Regions from separate parts of the Aeromicrobium sp. CF4.19 genome, predicted to be linked through region 2. Evidence: riboswitches for the same ligand, from Rfam matches in the RefSeq annotation. Region 2 holds a riboswitch; each other region holds the start of a gene.

Region 1 (9,491 bases), on a different contig from region 2:
GCCCCTCTCATCCAGGCGGCGTTCGGCCTGGACGACGTCGCCGGCGACCGCCATCCCGGGCACCAGCTGCGGGTCCGTCTGGCCGACCGCGCGACCGGCGCGGTCAACCCCGTCGCCGAGGTGCTGCAGCGAGTCGTGGCCATCGCCTCCCGGCGGCGCACCAGCGTCGACGAGGTCCGCGATCTGCTCTCCCTGGCCCCCGTGCGTCGACGCTTCGGTCTCACCGAGGACGACCTCGAGCAGATCGACACGTGGACCGTCCAGACCGCGGTGCGCTGGGGCGTCGACGCCGAGGCCCGCACGGCGTGGGGCCTGGGCGGGCTCGCGCAGAACACGTGGCAGTCCGGGTTGACGCGACTGGCCGCGGGGGTCGCCGCGGCCCCGGGCGGCGGTGCCCGGCCCGGCGGCGTCCTGCCCCTGGACGATCTCGCCAGCACCGGGGTGGACCTCGTCGGCCGGTTGCACGAGGCCCTGGCCCGGTTGGGCGACGCGCTGGAGGCCGCGCGCCCCGGGCCCCTGCACTCGTGGATCGGCCTGCTCACGCACGTCGTCGACGCCCTCACCGCGGTGACCCCACGCGACGTCTGGCAGCGCGAGCAGGTGGTGCGGATCCTCGCCCGGCTCGGCGCCGACGACGAGTCCGTCGGTGAGCTCACCGTGGTGGAGGTCGGCGCCGTCCTCGACGACGCCTTCGCCGCCCGCCCCACCCGCACGAGCTTTCGCACCGGATCGCTCACGGTGTGCACGATGGTGCCGATGCGCTCGGTCCCGCACCGTGTGGTCTGCCTGCTGGGGCTCGACGCCGACGTCTTCCCGCGCACTCCCACGCCGCTGGGCGACGACATCCTCGCCCGGCGTCCGCTGGTGGGGGAGCGGGACGCCGCCGGCGAGGACCGCCAGCTCTTCCTCGACGCGATCATGTCCGCCACCGAGCACCTCGTGATCACGCACACCGGCGCCAGCGAGCACACCGGACGTCCGCTGCCGCCGGCCACACCGGTCGGTGAGCTGCTCGACCAGCTCGAGCGCACCGTCCCGGGGCGGGACGTCCGCGGCCACGTCGTCGTGCGGCACCCGCTGCAGGCCTTCGACGCCCGCTCCTTCACCCCCGGGGCGCTCCTGCCCGGACGCACGTTCAGCTTCGACGAGGCCGCGCTGGCCGGCGCACGGGCCACGCTCCGGCCGGCCACCGCGGCGCCCCCCTTCATGGCCGAGGCGCTGCCCCCCGTCGAGAGCGACGTCGTCACGTTGGAGCAGCTGCGTACCTTCGTCCGCCACCCCGTACGTTCCTTCGTGCGCGATCGCCTGGACATCACGCTGCCCTACGAGACCGATCCGGACGACGACGCCATCCCCCTGCACCTGGACCACCTGCAGCAGTGGCAGGTCAACCAGCGCCTGCTCGATGCCGTCCTCGCCGGGGCCACCGGCGAGGAGGCCGAGGCCGACGAACGTCGACGCGGGCTGCTCCCTCCGGGCGTCCTCGCCGACGGCGTGCTCGCCTCGGCCCGTGACCTGGTGGGGCAGCTGGCCGTCCTCGCCGCACCGCTGCGCGTCGACCCTGCCCGCGGCATCGACGTCGACGTCACGCTGCCCGACGGCCGCAGGGTCGTCGGTACGGTGGCGGACGTGCACACCGACGGGATCGTGCGCGTCACCCCGTCCACGCTCAAGGGTCGCCAGCTGCTGCTGCCGTGGGTCGACCTCCTCGTGCTCGCCGCCTCCGGCGCGGGAGTGCCCGCGCACCTCGTCGGCCGTGTGCGCCGCGGAGCGCGCGCCTCCCCGGGCGTGCTCGTCGTCAAGCCACCCACCACCGCCGAGGCCGCCCCTCTCCTGACGGACCTCGTGGACCTCTGGCACCTGGGCAGCACCCGGCCGTTGCCGCTGCCGGTCAAGACCTCGCAGGTGGTCGCGGACCAGCTGCGCCGCCACGATCTCGACGCGGCAGAAGAGGCCGGCGCCCGGGAGTGGGTGGGCAACCGCAGCCGCAACATCGACGGCGAGGACGTCGACCCCTACCACGTGCTCGCCTTCGGCCGCGGAAAGCCACTTGCCGAGCTGATGGTCGCCGGGCTCGACCAGCACGCGATGCGGCTGTGGACGCCCCTGCTGGACCGGATGGACGTCTGATGGCCGATCCGACCGAGTTCCGCATCACCGACCCCATGCCCCGGGGCAACGCCACCACCCTGCTGGAGGCCAGCGCGGGCACCGGCAAGACCTGGGCCATCGCGGCCCTGGTGACCCGGTTCGTCGCCGAGGGGCACGCCGAGCTCGACGACCTGCTCGTGGTCACGTTCGGCCGGGCCGCGAGTGCCGAGCTCAAGGACCGGGTGCGTGAGCGGCTCGTCGAGGCCGAGGCCGTCCTCACCACGGGGCAGGCCCCGGCCGGCGACCCCCTGCTCACCCTGCTGCTGGAGGGCGACGAGGCAGAGCGAGGCGAGCGGCGCCGTCGGCTGCGGCGGGCCGTCGCCGGTTTCGACGAGGCCACCATCACCACCACCCACGGCTTCTGCCACGCCGTGCTGCGCAGCCTGGGCACCACCGGCGACGTCGAGCCAGGCTCGGCGCTCGTGGAGGACGACGGCGACATCGTGGAGGACGTCGTGGCCGACCTCTACCTGCAGGCCGCCGGACGACGGATGCCGCCACCGTTCCCACCGGCCGAGGCTCGCATGCTCGGCGACCGCGCCGTGGGCGACCCTGCAGCGGAGCTCCTGCCCGTCGACGCCCCCGCCGACTCCCCACCGGACCTGCGCCGCCGCTTCGCCGCTGCCGTGCGCGACGAGGCGGCCCGCCGCCGGCTCGCCGCCCGCACCCTCTCCTACGACGACCTGCTGCAACGGCTCGCCGAGGCACTGGAGCCTGAGGGGTCGGCCGCACGCACCGTCATGCGTGAGCGCTGGCGCATCGTCCTGGTCGATGAGTTCCAGGACACCGACCCCGTGCAGTGGCAGATCCTGGAGCGCGCCTTCGTCGGGCACGCCACGGTGGTCCTCGTCGGCGACCCCAAGCAGGCCATCTACGGCTTCCGGGGAGGCGACGTCCACACCTACCTGCGGGCCGCCGCACTCGCCGACGTCCGCCACACGCTCGTGCTCAACCACCGCAGCGACGCACCGCTGGTCGCCGCCGTCGACGCGGTGCTGAGGGGATCGGCGCTGGGCGACCCCGAGATCGTCGTGCGTCCCGCGCGCGCCGCACTGCAGGGCAGCCGACTGGTGGACCCCGAGCACCCCCACCCCTTCCGCCTGCGGGTGCTGACCCGTGAGGACGCCGGGTTCCCGGCCGGCAAGACGGTCAAGATCGGACCGGCGCGCGAGCGCATCGCTGCGGACGTCGCAGCCGACATCGCCGCGCTGCTCACCCGGGACGCCACCTACGACGACGGCACCGGTCCGCGTCCGGTCGGCGCGGGCGACGTCGCGGTGCTCGTGGAGCGGCACGCCGAGGCCGACCTCCTGCAGAGCGCCCTCACCAAGGCCGGGGTCCCGGCCGTGCGTGGCGGCGGGGCCGACGTGCTGCAGAGCGATGCGGGTGCTCACTGGGTGACCCTGCTGTATGCCTTGGAGTCCCCGCACCGCAGCGGCTTGGTCCGCGCCGCCGCGATCGGCCCGTTCGTCGGGCACACCGCCGCAGGGATCGCGGGCCCCGACGCCGACCAGCTCACCGACGCCATCTCCTCTCGTCTGCGCGACCTCGCCGACGTGCACCGAGAACGCGGTACCGCCGGTCTCGTCGAGGCGCTCATCGGTGACGCCGCCGTGGTCGAGCGGGTCCTGGGCCAGGTCGGTGGCCGGCGGCTGCTCACCGACCTCGAGCACGTCGGCCACGTCTTGCAGCGCGCGGCGCGCGAACGAGGGCTCGGCTCGTCCGGCCTGCTGCGCTGGCTGCTGGACCGCCGGGCCGACGGCGCACAGGCCGGTGATCGTGCCCGCCGGCTGGACAGTGACGCCGAGGCGGTGCAGATCGTCACCACGTTCGTCAGCAAGGGACTGCAGTACCCCGTGGTCTACGCGCCGTTCCTGTTCAACCGCTACGACGCCGAGCGCGACGTCCTGCGCCTGCACCGGGACGGCCGACGCTGTCTGGACGTCGGCGGCGACGGCCCGTCCTGGAAGGAGCACGCCCAGCTCGCCGCCTCGGAGCGGGCGGGGGAGTCCCTGCGGCTGCTCTACGTCGCCATGACCCGCGCCCAGTCCGGACTCGTCATGCACTGGTCCCCGTCGTGGGACAGCAAGAACGCCGGCCTGCACCGGCTGCTCCTGCGGCCCGACCCCGACGATCCCGCCGTGCCCGACCAGCTGCCGCCTCCGTCCGACGTCGAGGCCGTCGCCCGGCTGCGAGCCTGGCAGGAGCGCGGCGGTCCGGTCGTGGAGCGGATGGAGACGACGTCGATCCTGCTGCCGGAGTCCACGGACGCCCGGGCCGAGCTCAGCGCCCGCCGCGTCACCCGTGACATCGACGTCACGTGGCGGCGCACGTCCTACTCCTCGTTGGTGCGCCGCGAGGAGGAGGTCTCCGTCGGCAGCGAGCCGGCCGCCGTGGGGCCCGAGGACGAGCAGCCCGTCGAGACCGGTCCATCGCCGGAGACCGCCGGGCTCGGGCCCTCCCCGTGGGCCTCGCTGGCCGGCGGCGCGGCGCTGGGCACGCTCGTGCACGGCGTCCTGGAGGAGGTCGACGTCGAGGCGCCCGACCTCCCGGCCGAGGTGTGGCGCTGCCTGGAGCTGGAGCAACGACGCCGACCGTTCCCCGTGGACTCCGAAGTCCTGGTGGCCGCGCTCACCGACGTGCTGCACACCCCGATGGGCCCGCTCGTCGACGAGCTCACACTCGCCGAGGCGCTCGCGCTCAGGCCGCTGCGTGAGCTGGACTTCGAGCTCCCGCTCGCCGGTGGTGACGTCGTGCGTGGCCTGCAGCAGGACGTGGGCCGGCTCGCCGACGTCGCCGACGTCATGGAGGCCCACCTGGCCCCGGACGACCCGCTGCGCCCCTTCGCGGCGGACCTGCGCGACGCCACGCTGGCCGGCCGCACCCTGCGGGGCTACCTCACCGGATCGATCGACCTGCTGCTGCGCACCCCGACCTCCCGCACCCTCGTCGTCGACCACAAGACCAACCGGCTCGAACCCCCCGACGGCGGGCTCGAGGCGTACGCGCCGAACCGGCTGGCCGGGGCCATGCTGCACACCACCTATCCGCTGCAGGCGATGCTCTACACCGTCGCGCAGCACCGCTTCCTGCGCTGGCGGCTGCCGGGGTACGACCCGGACGAGCACCTCGGGGGAGCGCTGTACCTCTTCGTCCGCGGAATGACCGGGCCCGACGTCCCCCGCGACGCGAACGGCGCGCCCTACGGTGTGTTCGCCTGGCGTCCGCCGTCCTCCCTCGCGCTGGCTCTCAGCGACCTGCTCGACGGAGGTACGTCATGACCATCGACGAGACCGCACCCCTCGATCCCTTCGACGTGCAGGTGGTGCAGGGCGCCACGGGCGTGCTCGGGCAGCTCAACCGGGACGGCGTGCTGGAGGCGGCCGACGTCCACGTGGCCCGCACCCTGGGCCGGCTCGGCGGGGAGGAGGACGAGTCCGTCCTGCTCGCGGCCGCGCTGGCGGTGCGGGCCGTGCGGCTGGGGTCCTCGTGCGTCGACCTCAGCACGGCAGAGGTCGAGTGGCCGGCCGAGGGCTGGTGGGAGCGCGTCGCTGCCAGCCCCCTGACCACCGGACCGGACCGGGTCCTCGTCGCCGAGGAGCCGCTGCTGTACCTGGCGCGCTACCACGACCTCGAGGTGTCCCTGTGCGAGCGGCTCACCGACCGCCTGCAGGTCCCGCCGCCGGACGTCGACGATCCACGGCTCACGGCCGACCTCGATCGGTTGTTCGCTCAGGAGTCGTTCGCCGAGCAACGTGCTGCCGCGGGCCGCGCGGCACGCGGCTGGACGTCCGTGCTGACGGGAGGGCCGGGCACCGGCAAGACCACGACCATCGCCCGGCTCCTGGTGGCGCTCTCCGCCCAGCACCTGGGTCGGTCCTCCCGTCCGCTCACGGTCGGGCTCGCCGCACCCACCGGCAAGGCGTCGGCCAGGATGCGCGAAGCGATCGTCGAGGCAGCCGGCGCGGAGGTCTTCACCGACGCCGAGCGGACGTGGCTCGGATCGTTGGAGTCGCTCACGCTGCACCGCCTGCTCGGCCCCCGCCCGGACCACCGCACGGCCTTTCGTCACCACGCCGGGCAGAAGCTCCCGCACGACGTCATCGTGGTGGACGAGACCTCGATGGTCTCGCTGCTGATGATGGAACGGCTCGTGCAGGCGGTCTCGCCGACGTGCCGACTGGTGCTGGTCGGCGATGCCGAGCAGCTCGCCTCGGTCGAGGCGGGTGCCGTGCTGCGGGACGTCATCGACGGCCTGGCCGGGTCGGCCGGCGAGACGGTGACCCGACTCACCCGGGGGCACCGCTTCGAGGGTGTCATCGGCGACCTCGCCGAGGCAGTCGTCGGTGGCGACGCGGATCGCACCATCGACCTCCTGCAGTCCGGCGACGAGGCCCTCACCTTCGTGGGCCCCGAGGCGCTCGACCGTGTCGTGTCGGTCCGGCCCCGAGCCCAGGCCCATGCCGTTGCCCAGGCGGCGCTGGACGCCGACGCCGATGCCGGGCTGGCCGCTCTCACCGAGCACCGGCTGCTGTGTGCGCATCGCGACGGTCCGTGGGGCGTGCAGACGTGGAACGAGCGGCTGGAGCGCGCGGTCCGGACCTTCCCCGACCCCGCCCGCCCGTGGTTCCCGGGTCGCCCGGTCCTCATCACCCGCAACGACGCCTCGCTGGGGGTGCACAACGGTGACGTCGGCATCACCCTCGACGACGCCGGCCGGCTGGTGGTGCGGCTCGACACCGGGCGCTCGGTCTCGGCGGCCCGCCTCGCATCGGCCCGGAGCGCCTACGCCAGCACCGTGCACCGCAGTCAGGGCAGCGAGTTCGAGCACGTCACGCTGCTGCTGCCGCAGGAGGAGTCCCTCGTGCTCACCCGAGAGCTGCTCTACACCGCCATCACCCGGGCTCGCACCTCGCTGACCGTCGTGGGCACGCCGGACGTCGTGCGAGCCGCGGTGGAGCGTCGCACCGCCCGGGCCAGCGGCGTCGCCCAGCGGCTCCGGGAGATGCGGGCCGCCGCCCGTCCGTGAGCGCTGCTAGCCTCGGCATGCGCGGGAGCCCGGATCGAGCCGGGCTGAGAGGGCATCGCTGCCGACCGCTGAACCTGATCTGGATCATGCCAGCGAAGGGAGCATCGGATGAGCCGTCTCGTGGTCGTCGGCCACGGCGTCGTCGGCGCGGTCGCGTGCTGGCGTGCCGCTGAGGCCGGGCTCGACGTCACCTGCCTGGACCCCGCACCGGCACAGGGTGCCACCCACGCCGCCGCCGGGATGCTCGCACCGGTCACCGAGACCGAGTTCGGCGAGTCCGAGATGCTGCGGCTCACGCTGGACTCCGCGGCCAGGTGGCCGCACTTCGCGCAGCAGGTACGGGCAGCCTCCGGCATCGACGTGGGGTATCGACGGTGCGGCGTCCTCTCGGTGGGCTACGAGCGTGCGGACGTCGAGCAGCTGGGCCGGCTGGCCGCCCTGCAGCGCGAGCACGGCCTGCGCGTGACCGAGCTCGGCTCCGAGGAGGCCCGACGACGTCGGGCGATGCTCGGTCCGCGGGTGGCCGGCGGGTTCTGGAACGACGAGGACGGTCAGGTGGACCCGCGTCTGCTGATGCGTGCGCTCGCGGTGATCGCCGAGCGTCGGGGTGTGCGCCTCGTGCGGCGATCGGCCGTCTCGCTGCTCCGCACGGCCGCCGGCGGGGTGCGGGGAGTCATGGACGACCACGGGCAGGAGCACCCTGCCGACGTCGTCGTCCTGGCCACCGGGCACGCCGTCGGCCCGCTGCTCGAGCGCACGGCGGTCCTCGCACCCGTCCGACCGGTGAAGGGTGAGGTGCTCAGGCTCGTCGGGACCGGGCCGGAGTGGCCGCGCGAGCCCTGCATCGTCCGTGGTCTGGTCCAGCATCGCCCCGTCTACGCGGTGTTCCGCGGCACGGAGTCGCCGGGTGACGGCGAGGTGGTCCTCGGGGCCACCTCGACGGAGTGGCCGGATGACCGGCGCGTCACGGCCGGTGGCCTCTTCGGGCTGCTCAGGGACGTGCGGGCGCTGATCCCCGGTATCGACGAGCTCGCGGTCGCCGAGCACCTCGCGCGGGCCCGGCCGGCCACCCCGGACAACCTGCCGCTCCTGGGGGCGACCTCGGTCCCGGGGCTGGTGCTCGCGACGGGGCACTACCGGCACGGGATCCTGCTCGCGGCGTCCACGGCCCACGCTCTGGACGCGATCCTGGCCGATCGGCCGGTCGACGACATCTGGCAGGCGGCCCACCCGGAGCGGTTCGCGGCGGCATCTGCCCCGACGAGAGGAGCGCACGCATGAGTGAGCCGATGGTGCTCGTGGTCAACGGTCGCGACCGGGAGTGCGACCCGGCGGTGACGATCCCGTCGCTGGTCGGTGAGGTGTCGCCGGCCACGACCGGGATCGCGGTGGCGGTGAACGGCACGCTCGTGCCGAGGAGCCAGTGGCGGACCACGCCGCTGGTCGACGGTGACCGGGTGGACGTCGTCACCGCGGTCCAAGGCGGATGAGGAATCAGATGACACAGAGGACGACGGACGACCCGCTCACCATCGCCGGTGTCCCGCTGGGATCCCGGCTCATCATGGGCACCGGGGGAGCGCCGAGCCTGTCCGGTCTGGAGGACGCGCTGGTGGCCTCCGGCACGGAGCTGACGACGGTGGCCATCCGTCGCGTCAGCCTTCCGGGTGGCGACCCCGACGACGCCGGCGCCGCGGACGGTTCGGTGTGGCGGATGCTGACGCGCCTGGGCATCCGGGCCCTGCCCAACACCGCTGGTTGCTTCTCGGCTGCTGACGCGGTGCTCACCGCTCGGCTCGGCCGTGAGGCCTGCGAGACCAGCTGGGTCAAGCTGGAGGTCATCGCCGACGAGCAGAGCCTGCTGCCCGACCCGGTCGAGCTGCTGGTGGCGGCGCGCGAGCTGGTCGCCGACGGATTCGAGGTCCTGGCCTACACCAACGACGACCCGGTCACCGCCCGCAAGCTGCAGGACGTCGGCTGTGCCGCCGTGATGCCGCTCGGGTCGCCGATCGGCTCCGGGCTCGGCATCCTCAACCCGCGCAACATCGGGGCCATCGCCGCCGGGCTGACGGTCCCGGTGATCCTGGACGCCGGCATCGGCACGGCATCGGAGGCGGCGCAGGCGATGGAGCTCGGGTGCGACGGGGTGCTGGTCGCATCGGCCGTCACCCGAGCGGCCGACCCATCGCGGATGGCACGGGCGATGCGTGCCGGTGTGGAGGCCGGACGCCTCGCGTCCCGCGCAGGGCGGATCCCACGCCGGGAGCACGCCATGGCGTCCTCGCCGCTGGACGGCCTCGTCGGGGCACCG
Region 2 (9,491 bases):
CGCGGACGGACTCACCGTGCATGACGCGCCCGGAGATGAGCGTGCGGGTCATCGCGCCGGTGGTGGGGGACCCGCGCAGCAGGACGCCCACCTGCTCGACCTGCCCGAGCGCGTCGACGCGGACGGGCACGCCCTCCACGTAGAGGATCGGCACGCGGGAGCGCGTCTCCTCCAGGGCGATGTCGGAGAGCCAGCCAGGATTCGGGTCGGGAGTGCGCACGGAGGCCATGGCTCCATTGTCCAGCACGGGCGAGACCGCGCCGTGGCGACTCGACTCAGGCGGCGCCGGCCGCCGCGCCACTCGCCATCGCCGCCGTGATCGCCGCCTGGCCGGCGGCGACCGCCTGCCGGACACCATCGGCCGCCCAGTCGCCCTCGGCCACGATGGCGGCGCGGGCCTTGGCCTGCCGGTGGTCCGGACGCTCCACGACCAGGCCCAGCAGGTTGGCCGCGAGCAGCAGGCCCACGAGCGGCCCGGTGTCCTCGTCGGCCGGCTGGTCCTGCAGCAGCACCGCGCGCAGTCGAGCGACGAGGCCATCGCGTCGTGCGGCGTCCAGCAGCTCGAAGCGCTGCACAGCGATGCCGAGCACCTTCGCATCACGGTGGCTCAGGACGCCTTGCTGGACGAGGGCGCTCAGGACGCCGGGCCGGTACCCCTTGCCGAGCCGGCCGACGGCTTCGCGGGGCGCCTGCCGGCCGCGCTGGCGGATGCGTCCGAAGGCGGCCTCCAGGCCCGGGTCCGAGACGGGCGTCGGGTCGATGGTCAGGACCCGTGCCTTGCGCCCCGCGCCCTCGACCCCCACCCGGCCGAGATGCACCAGCTGGACCAGCGCGGCCCCGCCCAGCACGGGGTCGGTCCGCGTCGACTGGATGCGGACCTTGCCCGAGGACGGGTCCAGCGCGACGAGCAGCAGGTCCTCCGCGAGGTTCATGGCCCCCACATTAGGACTGCCGTCGGCAGGGGTCATTCCGTCAGAGTCGCTTGATCTTCTCGAACGGGTAGGCGGCGAGGGTCGCGATCAGCAGGCCGTAGACGCCCAGGACGATCAGCATCGGCATCGTCACGGGATCGTCGACCTCACGAACGATGACCCAGATCATGAACCCCACAGGGGCCAGGCAGAGCCCGGCGAGGAGCGTCCCCCACCAGGCCACGATGTCGTTGGCCTGCTTCCTCAGCTCGGGGTCGGAGGAGACGTGCGCAGGTACGCCGTAGCCGTCCTTGCTGTGGGTCACCTGGCCGCGGCGGGCCGTGATGACGGCCAGGATGGACACGATGGCGCCAACCAGGAAGATCAGGGCGATCAGCCAGGGCACGGTGCCTCCTCGACAGGCCCGGCTCCGGGAGTCGGGTTCTCGACCGGCGTGGGATCCGCGACGTCCATGGCCCCCACGGTAGGACTGCCCTCAGGGTTGGGCGAGGCCCTCGACGTCGGGCAGCTCGTGCGGCGTCACCCTGCTGCGGCGCAGGGCGTGGCGCAGGATCGTCGCGGCGGCGACGTTGAAGGAGACAGCGATCGCGAGCATGAACGGGACCATCGTCCAGTTGCCGGTCGACAGCGCCAGGGCGGTGCCGAACCAACCGAGCAGGGCCGCCAGCGCAGCCACGGTGCCGACGACGAGGGGAAGCAGTCCGGCTCGACGCCACGAGCGGTCGGGAACGAGGGCATCGTCCAGCTCGGCCCACCACAGCAGGGCGTCGCTCACCGCGCGTCCGGTCCGGACCAGCACCCAGCCGCCGGTGCCGCACACCAGCAGGAGCACGAGGCCGGCGACGGTCAGGACCGTGGCCGCCGTGGCATCGGTGGAGCCGATCCCGGCCGACACCAGGAAGCCGCCCAGCGTGCATCCCAGGACCGCCCAGACCCCGAGGTACTGCCGCAGCGGGTGCTCGGACTCGCCCAGCAACGCCACCACGGCGAACGGTGCGTCACTCGGGTGCTCGGAGGAGCCACGGACACCGTCGACGACCCAGTCGCGAGCGCCCTCGGTGATCAGACGCACGGTGACCTCATGGGGGAGGATCCTACCGATGGGTCGCCCACCTACGCTGGCTGCATGGCTGATGTGGATCCCCGTCTCGTCGAGCTCGCGCACCAGCTCCTCGACCTCGCCCGCGCGGGTGAGACCGGTCAGCTGGCCGCCGCGGTGGACGCGGGAACGCCCGCTGACCTCACCGACGCGGTCGGCAACACCCTGGTGATGCTCGCCGCCTACCACGGCCACCCCGTGACGGTGCAGGCCCTCGTGGAGCGCGGCGCCTCGGTGGACACGCTGAACGACCGCGGTCAGAGCCCGCTGGCCGGAGCGATCTTCAAGGGCGAGGACGACGTGGTGCGCGTGCTGCTGCAGGCAGGCGCGGACCCTGACGTCGGCCAGCCGTCGGCCCGCGAGACCGCCCTCATGTTCGAGCGCTCCGACCTGCTCGACTGACGACGCAGTACAGTCGGCGGTACACGACAGGGGAGCGCCACCCGCAGAGGCGCTGAGAGTGCGGATCAGCCGCAGACCCTTGAACCTGCTCCGGCTAGCACCGGCGAAGGGAGTCACATGAGTTCTGCATCCCCGTCCTCACCGACACCGTCCTCACCAGCACGAGGTCGCTACCGCACGATCGACCTCGTCACCATCGCCTCGCTGGGCGTCGCCTTCGGCGTCGTCTTCTGGGCCTGGGGGAAGCTCTACGGCATCATCGACCTCGCCGCGACGGTCGGCTACCCGCCGGCCGGGGGCCTGCTCGCGGGCCCGTGGCTCATCGCGGGCATCGTCGGCGGACTCATCGTCCGCAAGGCGGGTGCCGCCTTTGCGACCGAGCTCGTCGCCGCGATCGTCTCGATGTTCGTCCTCGGCGGCACCGAGTGGGGCTTCACGGTCTTCTTCTCCGGGGTCGTCCAGGGTCTCGGGGCCGAGCTCGTGGTGCTGGTCTTCGCCTACCGACTCTGGACGCTCCCGGTGGCGGTCCTCATGGGCGCGATGTCCGGGGCCCTCGGGGCCGTCTATGAGGCATTCGTCCTGTATCCGGACTGGACCGTGGGCCACCAGCTGGTCTACGGCGTCCTCTTCGCCCTGTCCGGGGCGGTCGTCGCCGGCGGCCTGGGGTGGGTGCTCGTCCGGGCCCTCGCGGGAACCGGCGCGCTCGATGCCTTCCCGGCCGGGCGCGAGGCCCACGACCGGGACGCAGCGCTCACCTGAGCGTGTCGTCCTCGTCCAGCCAGGGCAGGGTGACTCCGCCGGTCGGTGCCCGCTTCGAGGGCTTCGGGTGGCGCCCGCTGGGGCGGCGCGTGCCCGTGTTCACCGGCCTCGACCTCACGATCGAGCCCGGCGAGCGTGTCCTGCTCGCCGGGCCGAGCGGGTCGGGCAAGTCGACGCTGCTGCACGCGCTCATCGGCGCGCTCGGCGACACCTTCGCCGGTGACCTGAGCGGTCGGGCGACTGCCGACGGCGCCATCGGCCTGGTGAGCCAGAACCCCGGCGACGCCGTGGTCGCGGGTCGGGTCGGGCGTGACGTCGCCTTCGGCCCGGAGAACCTTGGCCTCTCGCGGGAGGAGACCTGGCAACGCGTCGACGCGTCGCTCGCCGCCGTGCGCCTGACCCAGGGACGACGCCACCCGACGGACGCCCTCTCCGGTGGTGAGCTGCAGCGGCTCGCCCTCGCCGGCGCACTGGCGATGCGGCCGGGGCTGCTCCTGCTCGACGAGCCCACCTCGATGCTCGACGACACGAACGCACGCGCGGTTCGCGCGGCCGTCGCGGAGGTCCTCGACGCCACGGGGTCGACGCTGGTCGTCGTGGAGCACCGCATCGAGCCGTGGCTGGACCTGGTGGACCGGGTCGTCGTGCTGGGGCGTGGTGGTGAGGTTCGGGCCGACACCGACCCGCGGAGCTTCGTCCGGGAGTGGCGCGACGAGCTGGGCGACCTGGGCGTGTGGATGCCGGGCCTTCCGCCTCCCACACCCCGCCCGGTGCCGGAGGCCCTCGTGGCGCCCGAACCACCGCCGGAACCTCGGATCGTGCGAGACCTCGGCGTGACGCTGACCCGCCGCTCCCTGCAGGGCTCGGTCAGCACCGTCGCGCTCGATGGTCTGGACGCCGACCTGGCCCCCGGCCGCGTGCACGCCGTCGTCGGTCCGTCGGGAGCTGGCAAGTCGACGCTCGTCAGCGTCCTGGCCGGTCTCCAGCCCCCGACACGGGGCGTGGCGGGTGGGTCGGACCGCCTCGCATCACGCGATCTGGCCGAGCGGTCCGGCTGGGTCCCTCAGCAGCCCGAGCACGGCATCCTCGCGCGCACCGTCGCCGAGGAGGTGGCGCTCACCGCCGCCACGCTGGGAAGGACGGTCGACGTCGAGGCTCTCCTGGAGCACCTCGGCCTCGCCCACCTGGCCGGCGCCAACCCGCACCGGCTGTCCGGCGGCGAGCAGCGTCGGCTCGCGATCGCGGCGGCCCTGGCCCACCGGCCCGGCACGGTGCTGCTCGACGAGCCCACGGTGGGTCAGGACCGGCTCACCTGGGCGGCCGTGGCCGGCTGGGCCACGTCGGCGGCGACGGCCGGGGCGCTCGTCGTGACGGCGACCCACGACGCCGACCTCGTCGCGCTCGCCGACGAGGTCGTCGAGCTCGAGGCAGGAGCGCGGCGATGACCACGCCGAGTGGCGCAAAGCCGACCCCGAGTGGCGCAGATCCGTGCGACACGCCGTCTCACTTTCGCGAATCTGCGCCATTCGCGGGAGAGGGGGGAGGGCGATGAGGGGGTGGCTGCCGCGCGCCAACCCGCTCGCGCTGCTCGTCGTCGGGATGGCGTCGGTCCCGGCGTCCCTTGCGGTGCGGTCGTTGACGGTGGCGCTGGTGACGGTCGCGGTCTACGCCGTGGCGGCGTTCCTGCTCGTGCCCTCGGTGCGCTACGTGCTGCTGTGCCTGGCCTTCGCGGTGTTCGCCGGCCTGACCGTCGCCTACTCCACGTGGCGGCTCGGCGGCCACGACGAGGTGGTGGCGCTGACCGCCGGGCTGCGCATCGTCGTGCTCGCCTGGCCGGGATCACTCCTCGTGGTGCTCATCGACCCTGCCCGCCTGGGCGACCACCTCGGCCAGAACCTGCGGCTCCCGGCCCGACCCGTGGTGGCCGTGACCGCCTCGTTGCAGCAGGCCGGCGAGCTGCTCGGGGTGTGGCGCGAGCTCGGTCGCACGCGCCGGGCCCGTGGCGTGGCACCGGCCCGTGGAGTGGCGGCACGCGTCCGGCACGGGGCGTCGATGGCGTTCGCCCTGCTCGTGGCCTCGTTGCGATCGGCGTCGCGTCGCTCCGTGGCGCTCGATGCTCGCGGGTTCGCCCAGGCCACGCACCGGACGTGGGCCGAGCCGGCGCCGTGGACCCGGCTCGACGTCGCCGTCGTGCTCGGTGGCCTCGCGCTCGCCGCCGTCCCCGTGACGATGCATTTCCTCGGCTGAGTCCCCGAGCCCCAGATTCGTGAGCGCCAGCACCCACATCGGCTCTAGGGACCAGATGTGCGTGCTGGCGCTCACACATCTTGGTGCACTCGACGTCAGCCGGTGGCGTGGAGCGCGCCTCGGCTCACGAGCTGGTCGACGGACTGTGCGGACAGCACCTCGTCCAGGACCAGCGCGCCGGCTCCGACCAGCGCGGCGCGATCACCCTCGGAGGCCGTGACGACGCGCAGGTCCTTGGTGGCCAGAGGCAGCGAGCGCTGGTAGATGACCTCCCGCACGCCGGCGACGAGCTGGTCGCCGGCAGTCGACAGCGTGCCCCCGATGACGATGACGGAGGGGTTGAGCAGGTTGACGCACATGGCCAGGACCCCACCGATCGCGCGTCCGGCCTCGCGCACCGCGCGGCCCGCGGAGGCGTCACCACCGCGGACGGCGTCCACCACGTCCTGCGAGGTGGAGGCCTCGACCCCGCTCTCCCGCAGCGCCCGGGCCACGGCCGGACCGGCGGCCACGGCCTCCAGGCAGCCGGTGTTCCCACAGCGGCAGACGACGGCCTCGTCCACCTCCACGATGCGGACGTGCCCGAGGTCGCCGGCGGTGCCGACCGCCCCTCGGACGAGCCGCCGGTGGGAGACGATGCCGGCGCCGATGCCCGTGGCGACCTTGACGTAGAGCAGGTGCTCCTCGGTCGCCCACGGGCCGGCGTGCTCGCCGAGGGCCAGGACGTTCACGTCGTTGTCGACCAGCACGGGGCCCGCGAAGTGCTGGTTGAGGTGGGCCGGCACGTCGAACTCGTGCCACCCCGGCATGATCGGCGGATGCATCGGGCGGCCGGTGGAGTGCTCGACCGGCCCCGGCACGCCGATCCCGATGCCCACGACGTCCGTCGTGTCGAGGCCTAGGTCGGCCAGCAGTCCGCGGGCCAGCTCGGCCACACGATCGAGCACCGGTTCGGGCCCCTCGGCGATGTCGGACGCGACGCTGGTCTCGGCGCGGACGGTCCCGCTGAGGTCGATCACGGCGACTGCGGTGTGTGATGCACCGAGGTCGACGCCGAGCACGGCACGCGCCGAGCCGTCCAGTGCGAAGCGGGTCGGCGGACGTCCGCCCGTGGAGGCGGCCTCGCCCACGGGACGCAGCAGCCCACTCGCCACGAGGGCGTCCAGGCGGGTCGAGATGGTGGACCGGGCGAGCGAGCTCAGCTCGGCGAGCTCGGCCTTGGTCCGCGCGCGTCCGTCCCGCAGGTGCTGGAGGAGCTCTCCGGCACCGCTCGCGCCTGGGGTCGGGCCGGTCGTCATGGGATCAGTGAACCACCTCCGCTTTTGAAGTCAAGAGGGACTGAAGTTCGTCGATGAGTCTTCGACTTTTGGTTGACAGCCGTCAGAACATGTGACTACGGTCACGCCATGGTCGAGACGAACGATGCCGGGGCCGGCACCGGTCCCCTGATGACGATGCGCGGCATCGTCAAGGTCTTTCCCGGGGTCAGGGCGCTCGACGGCGTCGACCTCACGGTCCGCGCGGGCGAGGTGCACTGCCTGCTCGGCCAGAACGGAGCCGGCAAGTCGACCCTGATCAAGGTCCTCGCCGGTGCCCACGAGGTCGACGGGGGCGAGATCCGGTGGGAGGGCGAGCCGGTGACCTTCCGCACGCCGCAGGACTCCATCGCCACCGGCGTCGCCACCATCTACCAAGAGCTCGACCTGGTGCCCGGGCTGAGCGTCGCCGACAACATCTTCCTCGGTCACGAGAAGTCCCGCGCCGGCATCACCCGCCGCTCCGACTCCGTCGCGGCCGCTCGCGAGCTGCTCGACCGGCTCGGCCACTCCGAGATCTCGCCCACGCGTGAGGTCGGGTCGCTGTCCGCGGCCTCGCAGCAGATCGTCTCCATGGCCCGCGCCCTCTCGCACCGCGCCCGCGTCATCGTCATGGACGAGCCGTCCGCGGTCCTGGACCCCGACGAGGTCGACGGCCTGTTCCGCGTCGTGGCGGACCTGCGGGCCGAGGGTACGGCCGTCATCTACATCTCCCACCGCCTGGAGGAGATTCGCCGGATCGGCGACCGCCTCACCGTCCTGAAGGACGGTCGCACCGTGGCCTCCGACCTCGACGCCCGCGAGACCCCCACCTCCGAGCTCATCTCCCTCATGACGGGCCGCAACCTGTCCGCCGCCTACCCCGAGCGCCGCGTACCCCCACCGTCGGAGTCGCCGCTGCTGGTCGTCGACGGACTGGCCCGCGCGGGCGAGTTCGCCGACATCTCCTTCGAGGTCCGCCCGGGAGAGATCCTCGGGATCGCCGGGCTCGTGGGCGCGGGGCGCAGCGAGATCGTCGAGACGGTCTTCGGCGCGCGTCGCGCGGATGCGGGCACCGTCAGCGTGGACGGTCGCACCCTCTCGCGCGGCTCCGTGGCCGCCGCGGTGTCCGCCGGCGTCGGGCTCTGCCCGGAGGAGCGCAAGTCCCAGGCCCTCGTCCTCGACGACGCCATCTACCGCAACGTCTCGCTCGCCAGCCTCGGTCGGTTCTCCCGCTGGGGCATCAGCGCCGATCGTGCCGAGCGCCAGGCTGCCGAGCAGGCCGCCCAGTCCGTCGACGTCCAGCCGCTGCACCTCGACCGCCACGTCCGGACCCTGTCCGGCGGCAACCAGCAGAAGATCGTGCTGGCCCGATGGCTGTTGCGTGAGTGCCGCGTCCTGCTGCTCGACGAGCCCACCCGCGGCGTCGACGTCGGCGCCCGGGCCGAGATCTACGCCCTCGTCCAGGACCTCGCGGAGTCGGGCGTGGCCGTCGTCGTGGTCTCCAGCGACCTCGAGGAGGTCCTCGGGCTCACCCACCGCACGCTCGTCGTCGCCGACGGCCGCGTGATCCACGAGGCCGGCAGCGACGCCCTCACCCCGTCCGACGTCCTGGACCGCATCCTCGCCCAGCACGAGACCCACCAGAAGGGAGACGCCGCGTGAGCACCCAATCGTCGGCCCCATCCTCATCAGCACAGTCCTCGCCCACCGCCGCCCCGGGACCCGCCCAGCCGGACGAGGGCGGCTCGCGCGCGATGCCGGCGGGCTTCGTCCGCAACCTCGGCCTCGTGATCGCCCTCGCGGTGCTCTGCGTGGTCGGTGCGGTCACCGCGGGCGACCGCTTCACCAGCGTCGACAACCTGATGACCGTCCTGCGGCTCGCCTCGGTCCTCGGGGTCGTCTCCGTGGGCATGACCTTCGTCATCACCGGCGGCGGCATCGACCTGTCGGTCGGAGCCGTCCTCGCGCTCGCCTCCGTCTGGGCCACGACCACCGGCACCCAGGCGATGGCCGACAGCTTCGGCTGGATCGCGATGGTCTTCACGGCCGTGCTGGTCGGCACGCTGTGCGGTGTCGTCAGCGGCGTCGTCATCGCCTACGGCAAGGTCGTCGCGTTCATCGCGACCCTCGCGATGCTCGTCTCGGCACGCGGCCTCGCGGAGATCCTCGCCGACCGCAAGACCCAGATCGTCAGCAACCAGGGCTTCCTGGACGTCTTCCGCTCCGCCCCGCTCGGCATCCCGTTCATCGTCATCATGTTCGTGGTGGTCGCGGCGGCCGGGTGGTTCCTGCTCAACCGCACGACGTTCGGCCGACGCACCTTCGCCGTCGGCGGCAACCCCGAGGCGGCTCGCCTCGCCGGCATCAAGGTGCAGCGGCACACCGTCTACCTCTACGCCCTCGCCGGCATGTGCGCCGGCATCGCCGCGGTCATGATCATGTCGCGCACGACCACCGGGTCCTCCACGCACGGCACCCTCCTCGAGCTCGACGCCATCGCCGCCGTCGTCATCGGCGGCACCCTCCTGCAGGGCGGTCGCGGCACCGTCGGCGGCACGCTCTTCGGCGTCCTCATCCTCACGACGCTGACCAACGTCTTCACGCTCAACAACCTCTCCACCTCCGCGCAGGCCGTGGCGACGGGCGTCATCATCGTCGCCGCCGTCCTGCTGCAGCAGCGAGTCGCCCGACGCAGCGGCTAGCCAGCCCACCGGTTCCCCACCCAACCCCCGCCCCACCCAGCAAGGAGCACGA
Region 3 (9,491 bases), on a different contig from region 2:
CGATCTCCGCGTGCAGGCCAGTGATGGTCACCTCGTCCGACTCATGACGCCGGCGGGCCACCTCGTGGGCGTCTCGAGCCTCCTGGAGGTCCCTCTCGATCCTCTCGATCCTGCGGGTGTCGTTCGTGATGCGCCCCCAGTATCGGTAGAAGCGTGCCCCGAAGGTCTCCGCGCTGCGAACGGCCTTCAGAAGACGGGGCTCCAGGGGCGCGATCTCCCGCACGACCAGCTCCTCGAGGACGCGGGGAACGACACGGTCGATGGAGTACGTCTCGACCAGCTGTTCGCGCCGCTGGGCGTGGAAGGCGACAGCGGTGGAGTAGCCCGCGAGGATCTCCTCGGCGATCTGCTCGGCGGTCAGCCGACGACCCTCGCGACCCGAGAAGTTGTGTGTCGCCGCGTGGTCGAGCCGCTCGTCATCGAGGTAGCCGTAGCCGCCGTGCTTGTCATAGACGAACACGGGGACTCCGGCCACCAAGCAGTACTGGACTGTCTTGCCGATCGTGACGACGACGTCCGCCCCACCCACGAGGTCGGCGGTGATCAACGTCTGGTCCCCGACCGCTCGTCCGACGTGGCGCACGTCGAGCCCGCGCTCGCGGAGCACCTGCTTGGCCTCCATGAGCTCGGGCGCCGCATGATTGGTCACCACCAGGACCTTCTGCGGCGAGGGCCTCGTGATCGGTCGGACACGCGAGAAGGCGATGGGTGCCGGGTTGGGGTACAGGGCCACCGCAGGACTCTGATCGAAGTACGCGACGAGAGCGGTTCGCGACTCAACGGAGTTGAACAGGCTCAACGACGCCAGCCGCTCCTCCAGACCGATGATGTACGGGTGCTCATCGGGAGCGATGGGCAACGGAGACATGTGCAGGAACACGAAGGCCGGCATCGATCCCGGTGGCGGGTCGGCGAGCTGGTCCAGCATCGCCACGGGCAGCACCTGGCTGTTGACCCAGACGACGTCGAACTCGGCGAAGGACAGGCCCTTCACACCCTCGTCGTCCACGACGTCGATCCCCCGGTCGGAGAAGATCTCATCAGCGGGCGTCCCGACGTACGCCGCGTAGACGAGCACGTCTGCCCCGGCGTCGCGCAGATACTCGGCGAGGTCGAGTGTCACGACGGTGGAGCCCATGATGTCGTGAATGATCGAGTGGCAGATCAGGAAGCGTCGACCTTCGACGAGTGGCGACTGCATGGGTGACTCATCCTGCCACGAGCCAGCCGGCCGGCCCCTGCGTGTCGACGCGTCTCATCGAGGCGGGCTCGTACGTCCTGACCCCGGCCAGCGCTCGCCTCTCCAGGCGGCGTCCCAGAACATCCACTCGAAGCGGGTCGCCGTGAGGTAGGCGTCGATGACGGCCGGCTCGTCACGCGTCACGCGATCCAGGCAGTCCTCGGCCCGCCGGACGGCTGCGTCGAACTCGGGGTCCGCATAGGTCCGGATCCACGCCGCGTAGGGGTGGTCGTCGCCGACCTCGGCAGCGAGGTGCCGGCCCACCTCGGCGTAGACACGAAAGCACGGCAGCACGGCCGCGACCGCGACGTCGAACGGTGCCGAGACCGCCATCTCGAGCAGGAAGCCGGTGTAGGCCCGACAGGTCGGGCTCGGCTCAGCGACGCCCGGCGCATCCGGGTCGAGCCCACGAGACCCCAGCCACCCGGTGTGCAGCTCACGCTCCGCCACCACGGCACCGGTGGCCGCGGAGGCGAACAGCTCGACGTCGCGGACCCCGGCGCCGCGCACGGCCAGCTGCGCGAGGACGCGGGCATAACGGTCGAGGTAGTGGGCGTCGTCGACGAGGTAGCGGGTGAAGGCCTCCTCGGGCAACGACCCGTCCCCCAGCTCGACCACGAACGGGTGCTCCACGATGGCTCCGAACCACCCGGATGCGGCGGTCCACGCCGCCTCGGCGGCGCTCATCGCGCCACCGCTGTCAGAAGGTGCGAAGAAAACACCGGCGGCGCGATGACGTGCCTTCGGTTCACTCGCTGGCGCGCCCCCAAGCACTCCGCTGCGCTCCGTGCAGGGCGGTGCCCCCAGCTCATCGGCCGGCCAGGTGGTCGACGGGGCCGCGTCCGGACCCGACGTCGCGTCGAGAGCCCGAGGCCAACGCGGCGACGAGGTAGTCCTTGGCCCGCCCGACCGCGGCGTCGACCGACTCCCCCCGCACCAGGAAGGACGCCACGGCCGAGGACAACGTGCAGCCCGTGCCATGCGTGTGCTCGGTCCGGACCCGGGGGGCCGAGAGGTGCCGGACGCCGTCCCGGGTCACCAGCACGTCGACGCTCTCGGCACCGTCGAGGTGCCCACCCTTGACGAGGGCGGCAGCCGCACCTGCCTGCACGAGCAGGTGGCCGGCACGTTCCTGCCCGGCGACGTCCGTGATCGAGGTCCCGGTGAGGATCTCGGCCTCCGGGACGTTCGGCGTGACGACGGTCGCGAGGGGCAGCAGCTCGGCCGCGATGACCTCGACCGTCTCGTCGGGGACGAGCTGGTCCCCGGAGGACGCCACCATGACCGGGTCGAGCACGACGTGCCGGACGGGGTTCCGGCGCAACGCCTCGGCGACGCAGGCAGCGACGTCGGGACCTCCGAGCATCCCGATCTTCACGGCACCGACGTCGAGGTCGGACAGCACGCTCTCCAGCTGCTGCGCGACGAACGCCGTCGGGACGGCGTGGATGCCTTGCACACCGGTGGTGTTCTGGGCCGTGAGAGCCGTCAGGACGGCGCCCGCATAGACCCCGAGTGCCGTCGCCGTCTTGACGTCGGCCTGGATGCCGGCCCCGCCGGAGGGGTCGGACCCGGCGATGCTGAGCATGACGGGGACCCGGCTCATCGCTGCCACCTGCCCTGCTCCACCGCGGACCGCAGACTCCTCGTCGCCTCCGCTGGATCCTCGGCGCGGCAGATGGCGCTCACCACGGCCACGCCCTCGGCGCCGGCGCGGACGACCTCGGCGGCGTTGGTCCCGTCGATGCCCCCGATGCCGACGACCGGGCACCGACCGGCGACCGCCTCCACCACGGCGCGAAGACCGTCCAGGCCCAGCGGTGGCTGGTGGTCGGGCTTGGTGCCCGTGGCCCACACAGGGCTGACCGCGACGTACGTGCACGCGGCGAGGCCCTCCACGTCGTCCAGCTGGTCGACGCCGTTGATCGACCACCCCACCACGGCCCGGGGCCCGAGCGTCGCTCGCGCCTCAGCCGGCGTCAGGTCGTCGGCACCGACGTGGATCCCGTCGGCGACCCGCGCCGCCTCCATGTCGTCGTTGACCACGAGCGGCACCCCCCGCGCCGAGGTGAGCGCGCGCAACCGGATGGCCGCCCCCGCGAGCTCACGACTGGTGGCCGTCTTGTCGCGGAGCTGGACGAGGTCCACGCCCCCGGTCACGGCAGCGCTGACCACCTCGGGCAGCCCCACCATCGGCTCGGTCACGAGGTAGACCGACAGGTCGAGGGTCATCGCGCGACCACGGCGGCCACGGCCTCGTCCTCCAGCGCGGCAAGAGCGTCGAGCAGGTGCACGCGCAGCGTCCCGGGCCCGTCGGCCCGCTCGCCCGCCCGCTCCCCTGCCGCGGCCAGCATCGCCATCGCGACGGTTGCCGCGTCGACGGCGTCGTCGCTCACCGCCGCGCACGCCGCCACGAGAGCCGTGGCGGAGCAGCCGAGCGCGGAGATCAGCGGCATCCGGGGATCACCGCCGGTCACGTGCACGGTGCGCGCGCCGTCGGTGATGACGTCGGTCGCGCCGCTCACCACCACGACGGCCCCGGTGGAGGCGGCCAGCGCGATCGCCTCGTCGAGCACGTCGGTGGAGTCGTGCGTGGAGTCGACCCCCCGGCCGGCGCCGGCTGCGGTCGCGAGCGCCACGACCTCGCTCGCGTTGCCCCGGATCACCGTGGGGTGGTGCCCCAGCAGTGCGGTGGCGGACTCACGACGGTAGGCCGTGGCGCCGACGGCGACCGGGTCGAGCACCCAGGGGATGCCACGCTCGTGCGCCACCGAGACGGCGGCATGCATGCCCGCGATCCACGGCGGACTGAGCGTGCCGATGTTGGCCACGACGGCCGATGCGATACCGGCCATCTCGCCGGCCTCCCGCTCGTCGTGGACCATCGCCGGCGAGGCGCCCGCTGCGTTGAGCACGTTGGCTGCGAGATCCATCGAGACGTAGTTGGTCAGGCACTGGACGAGCGGTGAGCGCTCCCGCAGGGCGCGGTGGATGGTGGTGAGTGCGGACGTGTCCGTCACGTGGGCTCCCTCCGCCGGTACGAACCGGATCAGGTGTGCGGGTGTGATCTCAGCCCCGTCGGTGGGGCACCCCGGCCTTGCGCCGACACCGTAGCAATCAGCCGCGGGCGGCCAGTCATCGGCGGTGGACGTCGACGCGGGGCAGGACGGCCTGCACCACCGGACCGATGGCAAGGGCGTAGGCCACGGTGCCCACGCCCACGGTCCCGCCCAGGACGAAGCCGACCACCAGGACCGTGAGCTCCAGCGTCGTGCGCCAGAAGCGCACGCTGCGCCCCGTCCGCTCCACGAGCCCGAGCCACAGGCCGTCACGGGGCCCCGGGCCGAGCCTGGCCCCGATGTAGAGGGCGCCCGCGACGCCGTTGCCCACGATGCCGCCGACGAGCAGCAGCGCCTGCCAGACGAGGAGGTCGGACGTCGGGATGAGCGCCAGGCCGAGATCGGCGGCCAGGCCGATGACGATGACGTTGAGGACGGTCCCGACGCCGGGACGCTGCCGCAACGGCACCCAGAGCAGCAGCAGGAACACGCCGGTGAGGATCACCACCTGGCCGAACGTGAGTGGCACGTGGTGGGTCATGCCCTCGTGGAAGACGTCCCAGGGGTCCAGTCCGAGGCCCGATCGCACGAGCATCGCCATCGTGACCCCGTAGAGGACGAGGCCGCCCATGAGCTGGACCAGGCGGGCGATCATCGGTTCCAGTCGTCCTGCTGGGGCCAGGTGGACCCGAGGGTCTGCTCCGCGTGGCTGCGCGGCGCAGGCCGCGAGCCCAGGCCGTCGGTGCGCACGAGCACGACGGTCCGCCACACGGCCCACACCAGCAGCAGGACGACGAGGATCACGAAGAGCATGGCTTCATCGTGCTCGCCATTGGCCTTTGAATCCATAGCCAATCGTGCAAGAGTGGCCTCATGACCACCGTCCTGTCGGCCAGCCGGCTGGCAACCCTGCTCGGGACCGACCTCCAGGCGGACAGCGTGCCCCTGTACCGGGTCGTGGCGGACCGGATGCGGCTGCTGGTGAAGGACGGCCGCGTCCCCGACGGGGTCAGGCTGCCCAGCGAGCGCGAGCTCGCCACCGCACTGCGGCTGAGCCGGACCACCACCACCCGCGCCTACGCCGAGCTGCGCGACGCCGGACTGCTGGAGTCGCGCCGCGGGTCCGGGAGCATCGTGCGGGTGCCGCTGTCCCGCTCCGGCGCCAGCTCCCTGATCACCGACCCACGGGACGAGAACACCATCGCCCTCACCTACGCCGCCCCCTCCGGCCCGCCGGGCCTGACCCGCGCCTTCGAGGCTGCACTCGCTCGCGCCGACGGACTGCTCACGACCTCCGGCTACCTGCCGGACGGCCTGCCCGCACTGCGCGAGGCGCTGGCCGAGCGGTACCGCAGCCGGGGCCTGGACACGTCGCCGGACCAGGTGATCGTCACCAGCGGCGCGATGGGTGCGCTGTCCCTCGTGGCCCGCACGATCATGGCGCCCGGCCGGAGGGTGGTCGTGGAGGCGACGTCCTACCCCCACGCCCTGGAGTCGTTCGTCGCCACCGGCGCGCGCCTGTCACCCTTGCCGGCCGGGGACGACCCGTGGGACACCGAGGCGCTCGCTGCACTCCTGGCCGGAGGACGCCACCACGCCGCCTACGTCATCCCCGAGTTCCACAACCCGACCGGAGCCGTCATGGATGCGCAGACGCGCCTCGAGTGGGTCCGGCTGGTCCGCCGCCACGACGTCCTGCAGGTGGTGGATGAGTCCCTGCGCGAGGTCAACCTCGACGGGCTCGAGCTCCCACCCTCGCTGGCACAGCACGACGACCGAGCCGTCCTCGTCGGATCGGCATCCAAGGAGTTCTGGGGCGGGCTGCGGGTGGGGTGGATCCGCGCCCCGCACGAGCTCATCACCCCGCTCGTGCAGCACCGCATGGCCGACGACCTCGGCAGCTCCGCCTTCGAGCAGCTGGTGGTCACCGAGCTGCTGACCGAGGGCGGGCAGACCGCCGCGGCCGGGCGAGCCCGTTCCCGCGCGGCCCGCGATCACCTGCTCGGCGAGCTGGCCGAGCACCTCCCCGAGATCACCGCACCGTGTCCCGCCGGCGGGCTCAGCCTCTGGGCCGAGCTGCCGAGGCCCACGTCGTCCCGCCTGGTGACCGCCGCCGCGCGCCACGACCTCCTGCTGACGCCCGGGCCACGCTTCGTCAGCGGGCCGACGTCGCTCGGCGAGCGTCGCCTCCGCCTGCCGTACACCCGGACCCCGGCCGTCCTCAGCGAGGCCGTGCGTCGACTACGTCTGGCCTGGGACGACGTCGAGGGGACACGTCCCGCGCATCAGGAGGCCACCGCCACCGGCACGCTCGACCTCATCGCCTGAGGCCGAGCATGCCGGCGGGAATCAGTGCCCCCGGTGACGAACCGTCAACGAGCAGCACTGCCCTCGGTGTAGTCCGTGTCCTCCTGCTGCCAGGAGAAGTGCGAGCGCAGCGTCTTGCCGGTGGCCTCGATGGAGTGGCCCGCCTCCTTCTCGCGCAGCGCGTTGAACTCCTTGGCACCGTTGTCCTGGTCGTCGATGAAGCGCTTGGCGAAGGTGCCGTCCTGGATGTCGGACAGGACCTCCTGCATCCGCTCCTTGACGCTCGCGTCGACGATCCGCGGCCCGGAGACGTAGTCGCCGTACTCGGCCGTGTCGGAGATGCTCCAGCGCTGCTTGGCGATGCCGCCCTCCCACATCAGGTCGACGATCAGCTTGAGCTCGTGCAGCACCTCGAAGTAGGCGATCTCGGGCTGGTAGCCCGCCTCGGTGAGCGTCTCGAACCCGGCCTGCACGAGGTGCGACATGCCACCGCACAGCACGGCCTGCTCGCCGAAGAGATCCGTCTCGGTCTCCTCGGTGAACGTCGTCCTGATGACGCCGGCCCGAGTGCCGCCGATGGCCTTGGCGTAGGACAGCGCGAGGTCCCAGGCCGAACCGGAGGCATCCTGCTCGACAGCGATGATGTCGGGGATGCCGCGGCCGTCCACGAACTCGCGACGGACCGTGTGGCCGGGCGCCTTGGGGGCGACGAGGACGACGTCGACACCCTCCGGGGCCTCGATGTAGCCGAAGCGGATGTTGAAGCCGTGGCAGAACAGCAGCGTGTCCCCGGCAGCAAGGTGCGGGGCGATCGAGTCGGCGTAGACGGTGCGCTGCACCTGGTCGGGAGTGAGGATGACGACGACGTCGGCCTCCTCCACGGCCTCGGCCACGGACAGCACGCGCAGTCCTTCCGCCTCGGCCTTGGCCTTGCTCCGCGAACCCTCCGCAAGACCGACGCGCACGTCGACCCCGGAGTCGCGCAGGTTCAGCGCGTGGGCGTGGCCCTGGCTGCCGTAGCCGATCACGGCCACGTTCTTGCCCTGGATGATGGAGAGGTCGGCGTCGTCGTCGTAGAACATGTCAGCCACGGTGGGTGCTCCTCGGTGGTTCGGGTGGGTGGTCTGGATCAGGGTTCAGGCCCTTGGGTGGGCGGGCCGGGGGTCAGGCACTGTGCTGGGTCGGCACGGTGCGCATCGTGCGGTCGGTGATGGATCGAGCACCGCGGCCGATGGCCACGCGCCCTGACTGGGCGATCTCGCGGATGCCGAACGGCTCGAGCACGTTCAGCATGGCCGTGAGCTTGCCCGCGTCGCCGGTGGCCTCGATCGTCACCGCGTCGGTGGCGACGTCCACCACCTTGGCGCGGAACAGCTGCACGGTCTCGAGCACCTGGCCGCGGGTCTGGGGGTCGGTCTTGACCTTGATCAGCATGAGCTCACGCTCCACCGCGGACGCGGAGTCGAGCTCGACGATCTTGAGCACGTTGATGAGCTTGTTCAGCTGCTTGGTCACCTGCTCCAGCGGCAGCTCGTCGACGCTCACGACGATCGTCATCCGCGAGATCTCGGGAATCTCGGTGGGACCGACCGCGAGAGAGTCGATGTTGAAGCCACGGCGCATGAACAGGCTGGAGACGCGGGCGAGCGCACCGGGGGTGTTCTCCACCAGCACGCTCAGCGTGTGTTGTGCCATCAGAGGTCCTCATCTTCCCACTCGGGCGCCAGGTCCCTGGCGATCTTGATGTCGTCGTTGCTCGTGCCGGCGGCGACCATCGGCCAGACCATGGCGTCGCGCTCGACGACGAAGTCGATCACGACCGGCCGGTCCGTGATCGCCATCGCCTCCTTGATGGTCGCGTCGAGGTCGTCCTCGCTGTCGCAGCGCAGACCCACGCAGCCGTAGGCCTCGGCGAGCTTGAGGAAGTCGGGGATGCGCCGTGCGCCGATGGACTCCGGCCCGGTGTTGAGGTCGGTGCTGGAGTAGCGGCCCTCGTAGAACAGGGTCTGCCACTGGCGCACCATGCCGAGCGAGGAGTTGTTGATGACCGCCACCTTGATCGGGATGCCCTCCAGGGCGCAGGTGGCGAGCTCCTGGTTGGTCATCTGGAAGCAGCCGTCGCCGTCGATGGCCCACACGACGGAGCCCGGCAGGCCCATCTGGGCTCCCATGGCGGCCGGCACCGCGTACCCCATGGTCCCGGCGCCGCCGGAGTTGAGCCACTGGCGTGGGCGCTCGTAGTCCACGAAGTGCGCGGCCCACATCTGGTGCTGGCCGACGCCGGCGACGTAGGTGGCCTCCGGTCCCGCGATGGCGCTGAGCCGCTCGATGACCGTCTGCGGGGCCAGCCCCTCGTCGGGCTTGTCGTAGCCCACCGGGAACTTGGCCTTGACGCCGAGCATCTGGTCGCGCCAGGCGGTGTAGTCGCCATGGAGGCCGTCCTCGTCGGCGATCTTGCGCAGGGTCACGATGAGCTCGGCGATCACCTCGCGGCAGTCGCCCACGATCGGCACGTCGGCGGTGCGGTTCTTGGAGATCTCGGCCGGGTCGATGTCGGCGTGGATGACCTTGGCCCCGGGCGCGAAGCTGGAGAGCTGGCCGGTGACACGGTCGTCGAAGCGGGCTCCGAGCGAGATCAGCAGGTCCGACTTCTGCAGGGCGGCGACCGCCGCCACCGTGCCGTGCATGCCGGGCATGCCGAGGTTGAGCTCGTGGGAGTCCGGGAACGCGCCGCGCGCCATCAGCGTCGTGACGACCGGGATCTGGGTGAGCTCGGCGAGCACGGCGAGCTCGGCCGATGCCTCGGCCTTGATGACGCCGCCGCCGACGTAGAGCACGGGTCGCTTGGCCGCTGCCACCAGCCGGGCGGCCTCGCGCACCTGCTT

The links. Region 2 has a riboswitch for thiamine pyrophosphate ahead of ACHAAC_RS03415 (ECF transporter S component). Riboswitches for the same ligand answer to the same signal wherever they lie in the genome.
Region 1: another riboswitch for thiamine pyrophosphate. It lies ahead of thiO (glycine oxidase ThiO); the one in region 2 lies ahead of ACHAAC_RS03415 (ECF transporter S component).
Region 3: another riboswitch for thiamine pyrophosphate. It lies ahead of thiM (hydroxyethylthiazole kinase); the one in region 2 lies ahead of ACHAAC_RS03415 (ECF transporter S component).

The regions. Positions count from the first base shown of each region.
Region 1 is NZ_JBIMEU010000002.1:632,713-642,203, reverse strand. Features, by position in the region: gene recC (exodeoxyribonuclease V subunit gamma) at 1-2,130, shown strand, start outside; gene ACHAAC_RS07665 (UvrD-helicase domain-containing protein) at 2,130-5,432, shown strand; gene recD (exodeoxyribonuclease V subunit alpha) at 5,429-7,180, shown strand; TPP riboswitch at 7,192-7,298, shown strand; gene thiO (glycine oxidase ThiO) at 7,289-8,461, shown strand; gene thiS (sulfur carrier protein ThiS) at 8,458-8,670, shown strand; gene ACHAAC_RS07645 (thiazole synthase) at 8,679-9,491, shown strand, end outside.
Region 2 is NZ_JBIMEU010000001.1:683,296-692,786, reverse strand. Features, by position in the region: gene ACHAAC_RS03440 (NUDIX hydrolase family protein) at 1-229, opposite strand, end outside; gene ACHAAC_RS03435 (GOLPH3/VPS74 family protein) at 276-968, opposite strand; gene ACHAAC_RS03430 (hypothetical protein) at 973-1,317, opposite strand; gene ACHAAC_RS03425 (hypothetical protein) at 1,408-2,004, opposite strand; gene ACHAAC_RS03420 (ankyrin repeat domain-containing protein) at 2,059-2,433, shown strand; TPP riboswitch at 2,452-2,562, shown strand; gene ACHAAC_RS03415 (ECF transporter S component) at 2,551-3,192, shown strand; gene ACHAAC_RS03410 (ABC transporter ATP-binding protein) at 3,099-4,637, shown strand; gene ACHAAC_RS03405 (energy-coupling factor transporter transmembrane component T family protein) at 4,741-5,439, shown strand; gene ACHAAC_RS03400 (ROK family protein) at 5,535-6,737, opposite strand; gene ACHAAC_RS03395 (sugar ABC transporter ATP-binding protein) at 6,846-8,399, shown strand; gene ACHAAC_RS03390 (ABC transporter permease) at 8,396-9,439, shown strand.
Region 3 is NZ_JBIMEU010000013.1:891-10,381, reverse strand. Features, by position in the region: gene ACHAAC_RS16905 (hypothetical protein) at 1-1,201, opposite strand, end outside; gene ACHAAC_RS16900 (TenA family protein) at 1,256-1,927, opposite strand; gene thiD (bifunctional hydroxymethylpyrimidine kinase/phosphomethylpyrimidine kinase) at 2,049-2,846, opposite strand; gene thiE (thiamine phosphate synthase) at 2,843-3,472, opposite strand; gene thiM (hydroxyethylthiazole kinase) at 3,469-4,260, opposite strand; TPP riboswitch at 4,250-4,344, opposite strand; gene ACHAAC_RS16880 (YczE/YyaS/YitT family protein) at 4,376-4,954, opposite strand; gene ACHAAC_RS16875 (hypothetical protein) at 4,951-5,112, opposite strand; gene ACHAAC_RS16870 (PLP-dependent aminotransferase family protein) at 5,173-6,627, shown strand; gene ilvC (ketol-acid reductoisomerase) at 6,672-7,697, opposite strand; gene ilvN (acetolactate synthase small subunit) at 7,771-8,301, opposite strand; gene ACHAAC_RS16855 (acetolactate synthase large subunit) at 8,301-9,491, opposite strand, start outside.